Accumulibacter sp.: one gene and its partner. The protein of the gene in region 1 interacts with the protein of each later gene in a pairwise test. Links are inferred from orthologs where the notes say so. Each region holds a gene or a part of one and is shown on either strand. Other genes may lie near its edges.

The links. The genes of interacting proteins can lie anywhere in the genome.
Region 2: the proteins of grxD (region 1) and V5B60_RS08585 interact in binary tests that used the Escherichia coli proteins (3 or more experiments, as listed by UniProt). The link is inferred for Accumulibacter sp. from one-to-one orthologs.

What each region holds. Positions count from the first base shown.
Region 1 is NZ_JAZKUG010000001.1:1,731,396-1,734,206, reverse strand. It holds grxD (Grx4 family monothiol glutaredoxin), read right to left. Parts: upstream 1,663-2,811; coding sequence 1,339-1,662; downstream 1-1,338. Other genes in the region: prfA (peptide chain release factor 1), read right to left, coding at 2,576-2,811; prmC (peptide chain release factor N(5)-glutamine methyltransferase), read right to left, coding at 1,672-2,586; V5B60_RS07450 (hypothetical protein), read right to left, coding at 673-1,206; V5B60_RS07455 (serine/threonine-protein kinase), read left to right, coding at 1-613. UniProt on the Escherichia coli protein: Monothiol glutaredoxin involved in the biogenesis of iron-sulfur clusters.
Region 2 is NZ_JAZKUG010000001.1:1,978,176-1,980,968, forward strand. It holds V5B60_RS08585 (BolA family protein), read left to right. Parts: upstream 1-1,158; coding sequence 1,159-1,428; downstream 1,429-2,793. Other genes in the region: V5B60_RS08570 (DUF2950 domain-containing protein), read left to right, coding at 1-163; V5B60_RS08575 (septation protein A), read left to right, coding at 276-806; V5B60_RS08580 (YciI family protein), read left to right, coding at 809-1,111; V5B60_RS08590 (peptidylprolyl isomerase), read left to right, coding at 1,477-2,274; purL (phosphoribosylformylglycinamidine synthase), read right to left, coding at 2,370-2,793. UniProt on the Escherichia coli protein: Transcriptional regulator that plays an important role in general stress response. Has many effects on cell morphology, cell growth and cell division. Acts by regulating the transcription of many genes, including dacA (PBP-5), dacC (PBP-6), ampC and mreB.

The sequences.
Region 1 (2,811 bases):
CAACGCCGAGCCGCGCCGCCCGTCGTCGCTGCGCAATGAGATCCCCGCAGCGCTCGATGCGATCGTCGCGCGTGCGATGAACAAGCAGCTGGATGCGCGGTACAGCAGTTGGACCGAGTTCGGACACGACCTGACTCTCGCCTTCCGCGGCAGGAGGCCAAGCGTGCCAGCGGAGCGCATGGCCGATTTCGAGAAGTTCGAAAAGCTTCGGTCATTCGGCTTCTTTGCCGAGTTCTCCGAAGCCGAGATCTGGGAAGTAGTCCGCTTCTCGAGATGGAGCCGGGTTGCCCCCGACACCGTCATCATTGCCGACGGCGAGGTAGGGGATTGCTTTTACTTCCTCGCCGAAGGCGAACTGAAAGTGCTCAAGAACGGTATGCTTCTCGATCTGCTGACCAGTGGCGAGTGTTTCGGTGAAATGGCGGTGATCGGCAAGGCGACTGCGCTGCGCGGCGCCGACGTCGTCGCGCTGACCGACGCCAAGCTGGTGATGATCGCCGCGGCTGCCCTGCAGGAATCGTCGGCAACCTGCCGCATGCACTTTTACCAGGCCTTCCTCGCCGTCCTCAGCGATCGGCTGACCTCGGCCAATGTCCGCCTCGTCTCGTTCTGACGCCGGCTGCCGATGGCCCCAGTAAGCCGCGGCGCGGGCGGTGGCGCCGAGTGTGCTGCTCAGTGGCCGCAGAAGGGTGCTACGCCATTCCAGCCCATCAGTGCCTGGCGTTGGTAACTCGTGCGGACGATCCCGGTACTTGCGTCGAAGAGGACGTCAAAGCGCGCGAGTTGGTTCCACGAATCGCAGAACTGCCACTCCCAGACGAGTTCGTTGCGCGCGCTGAAATACTCGGTCCATTGCGGCACCGGCGGACCGAGGAGACGCAGGACGGACTCCCGGTCGCTCTTGCCCGGCTCGATACGCGCAAAGTGCTCCATGTCCAGCACCTGCTCGATCCGCCGCAGTCTGCCGTCCGGGGCGATGAAGACCATGAACGTCTGCGGACCGGATGGGCCACGAGGATAGGCCAGCTGCTCGCTGCCATCGGCGTCCAGCCAACGCATCGCCGGCGTGCCCATCGTCGCCATGACGTCGGACACGGTCGCCACGCCGGGCTTCAGGCCGTAGCCGCTGTAACCGGCACACGCCGAAAGCACGATCGCAAGAAACAGGGTCGGCGCGAACCGTCCGATTGAGGGTCGCATAGTCATGTGGCCTCCCTTTGAATGGTCTGCCAGCGGCTGATGGTCGCGCCAAGCGACTGCGGAGAGAAGAGCCCGAACCCAGGCGAGTGTCGGCGAGGCCATGCCCGTCGACATGGCCACTGCCAGCGGAACGAGTCTTCAGCTGACGCCAGCCTGATCCTGCAGGAGCTTCTGCAACTCGCCCTCCTCGTACATCTCGCGCATGATATCGCAACCGCCGATGAACTCGCCACCGACATACAGCTGCGGAATCGTCGGCCAATTGGCAAACTCCTTGATACCGCTGCGAATCTCCGGGGCTTCGAGGACATTGACACTGAAGAAACTCGAAAGACCACAAGCCCTGAGAATCTGGACCGACACCGCCGAGAAGCCGCACTGCGGAAACTGTGGCGTCCCTTTCATGTAAAGGACCACTGGGTTGCTCGTCACCTGCTCCTTGATCAGCTGCTGCACATCCATCTTGAAACCTCATAGCTCATCTGGTTGAAGAAAGAAACCGTCCTGCTGCGACTCTTTGTCCCGGCTGCCCGGCACGCGCCCAGCGCTGACCCGCTCGATCCCTGCCAGGTCGGACCAGGTCGCCACGCCGGCCAGACCGGCCTCTTGCAGCAACTGGCGAACTGCCTCGCCCTGATCATGCCCATGCTCGATCAGCAGGCAGCCTCCCGGCAGCAGGTGCATCGCCGCACCGCCAACGATCACCCGCGTGCAGTCCAGTCCGTCGCCCCCCGCGACACCATCGGTCAAAGCCATCCGCGGTTCGAACGGCAGGCCACCGCTCTCCAGATGCGGGTCAGACATGGCCACGTAGGGCGGGTTGGCGACAATCAGATCGAAGCGCTCACCAGCGAGTGGTCCATACCAATCGCCTTCGAGAAAGCGTATGCTCACCCGGTGCAGAGCCGCGTTCATTCGCGCCACGGCCAGCGCCGCTGGTGACAGATCGACTGCCACCACCCTGGCTTGCGGGCAAAGGCACTTCAAGCTGATCGCCAACACGCCGGAACCCGTTCCGAGATCCGCGACAGCGGGTTCGTGCAACGCTCGCAGTCTTTCGAGTGCCAGTTCCACCAGCAGTTCCGTTTCGGGACGCGGCACCAGCACGTCGGCGTTGACCCTGAACTCGCGACCGTAGAAGCCCACTGACCCGACCAAGTGAGCGAGAGGCTCACCGCTCGTACGTCGCTGCACGAGCGCTTCGAGTTGCCACACCTGCCGCGCTGACAGCGGCCGGCTCGGATGAGCGAGAAGGTCGGCGTGGCTGCAACTGGCCACGTGCTCAGTCAGCAGGCGGGCATCGAGGCGATCGATCCGCTGTCTTGCAAGCCGCCAAGCTTCGCCGATGGTCGTCACCAAGCCGCTGCCAGACGCGTCACCCGGCATCGGCGAGCATGGCCAGCTGATCAGCCTGATGCTCGGCAGTGAGTGCCGTGATGAGTTCGTCAAGCTCACCATCCATGATAGCGTCGATCTTGTACAGCGTCAGGTTGATCCGGTGGTCCGTCACGCGCCCCTGTGGGAAGTTGTAGGTGCGAATCCGCTCCGAACGATCACCGCTGCCGATGAGGTTCCTGCGCGTGGAAGCGATGTTGGCGTGCTGCTCGCGTT
Region 2 (2,793 bases), 250 kb from region 1 along the record:
CGCCTATCCCGTCAACCCTGGCGTTTCCGGGGTGATGAGCTTCATCGTCAATCACGAGGGCATCGTTTACCAGAAGAATCTCGGTCGCAACGGCGAGGCGGTGGCGGCGAAGATGCAACGCTTCAATCCCGCTGCCGGTTGGACGAGGGTGCCGATCGAGTAGCCGGGTCGCCAGCGCGCGCCGCTACACAAACAGTACACGGCGGCGTCAGCCGAACGTGGACAGCGGCCGGCCAAATCGGCCATAATCCGCCGGTCCGTCGTCTTCGCTTGCCATGAAGTTCCTTTTCGACCTCTTTCCCGTCATTCTTTTCTTCATCGCCTACAAGGTATTCGACATCTACGTCGCGACCGCGGTCGCCATCGCCGCGACTTTCGCGCAGATCGGCTGGCTGTGGTTCAGGCGCCGCAAGATCGACACGATGCTCTGGGTGAGTCTGGTGATCATCAGCGTTTTCGGCGGCATGACCCTCCTGCTGCACGACGAGGATTTCATCAAGTGGAAGCCGACGGTTCTCTACTGGGCGTTTGCCGCCACTCTGCTCGGCGGCACGCTGCTGATGAAGAAGAACCTGATCCGCTTGCTGCTGGCTGAACAGATGCAACTGCCGGAAGTTGCCTGGGCGAAGCTCAACTGGTCCTGGATCGCCTTCTTCGCCTTCATGGGGTGCGCCAACCTCTTCGTCGCGTTCAATTTCTCGACCGACGACTGGGTCAACTTCAAGCTCTTCGGCGGCATGGGGCTGATGCTGGTCTTCGTGCTCGCACAGGGGCTGCTGCTGTCGAAGTACATCGAGGAGAAGTGACGATGTTCTACATGATCCTGGGCGAGGACCGTCCCGGCTCGCTCGCCGAGCGCCTCGCGGCACGGCCGGCGCACGTCGAACGGCTGCAGGCGTTGCAGGCTGAGGGCCGCCTGTTGCTGGCGGGCCCCTGCCCGGCGATCGACTCGCCGGATCCGGGCCCGGCCGGTTTTTCCGGTAGCCTGATCGTTGCCGAGTTCAGCTCGCTCGATGCGGCGCGCGCCTGGGCCGACGCCGACCCATACGTTGCCGCCGGCGTCTATGCCGGGGTCACCGTCAAGCCCTTCCGCAAGGTGCTGCCGGCGTGAGTGGCGACGCATTCGTCAGCGGCGATGCTGCCGGCGTCCCCGGGCTCATCCGCCAGCGACTCGCTGCCCTGCGCCCGCAACAACTCGAGCTGATCGACGATTCGGCTCGCCATGCGGGCCATGCCGGCGCCAGGAGCGGCGGCGGGCACTACCGCCTGTTGATCGTCGCCGAAGCCTTTGCCGGGCAGCCGCGGTTGCGGCGTCACCGCTTGGTGCATGAAGCGCTCGGTGAGCTGATGCAGTGCAGCATCCACGCCCTGAGCGTCCAGGCGTTGAGCCCGCAGGAGGCTTCTTCATCGGCTGGACCGCCCGTCTGAGCCGCTCCACACTTCACCCCAACCATCCGAAAACAAGGAAGACCACACATGCACAAGCTTTCAAAACTGGCCGGCGCGTTGCTGCTCGGCGCCCTCGTCTCGTTGCCGGCGGTTGCCCAGAAAGCGCCTGCAGGTGGGGCTGTGGCGACGGTCAACGGCGTTGCCATTCCGCAGAGCATCGCCAACGCCTTCGTCGCCGAGCAGGAGGCACAGGGCGCGCCGGACACGCCCGAACTCAAGAACGCCGTCCGCGAAGAACTGATCCGTCGCGAGTTGCTCGTCCAGGAAGCGAAGAAGCTCGGTCTCGACAAGAAGCCCGACGTCGCGGCGCAGGCCGATCTGGCACGGCAGGCAATCTTCATTCGCGCCTTTGTCCAGGACTATGTCAAGAAGAATCCGATCAGCGACGAGCAGCTCAAGGCCGCCTACGACCGGATGAAGGGCCAGATGGGCAACACCGAGTACAAGGTGCGCCACATCCTCGTGGAGAGGGAAGACGATGCCAAGCTGATCATCGTCAACCTGAAGAAGGGTGCCAAGTTCGAGGAACTGGCCAAGCAGTCGAAGGATCCAGGGTCGCGGGACAAGGGGGGCGATCTTGGCTGGAGCAGCACGGCGAGCTACGTGAAGCCCTTTGGCGATGCCGTCGTCGGTCTCGCCAAAGGCAAGTACACCGAGGTTCCGGTGAAGACCGATTTCGGTTATCACGTCATTTTGGTCGAGGACAGCCGCCCGCTGACGCCGCCGACCTTCGACCAGATCAAGCCACAACTGACGCAGCGGATGCAGCAGGATCAGTTGCAGAAGCTGATCGTCGAACTGCGCAACAAGGCCAAGATCCAGTAAGCTCCAGCCAGACGGGCAGCCCCAGGCGCCGGTGGTCGAGGCGCCTTTTTCCACTTTTTTCTTTTCCTGCCCGGCTGTGCCCGCCTCCCGGCTTGCTAGCCGAGCCAGCGCCGGGCATTGCGGAACATTCGCAACCACGGCGAGTCGTGCCAGCCGCGTTCCTCCCAGTCGGCCGGATGCCACGACATCTGGACGCTGCGGAAGACGCGCTCGGGGTGCGGCATCATGATCGAGAAGCGGCCGTCGGCGGTCGTGAAGCCGGTCGCGCCGGCGGGCGATCCGTTCGGGTTGTACGGATAGACATCGCTCGGCCGGCCGCGGTGGTCTACGTGACGCAGCGCCACCAGTACCCGCGTCTCGTCGTCGCGCGAGGCGAAGACGGCGCGTCCTTCGCCGTGTGAAACGACCACCGGCAACCGGCTTCCCGCCATGCCGGCGAAAAGGATCGATGGTGATGGGAGCAGTTCGACGAGCGAGAAGCGCGCCTCGAACTGCTCGACGCGATTCCGTGCGAAACGC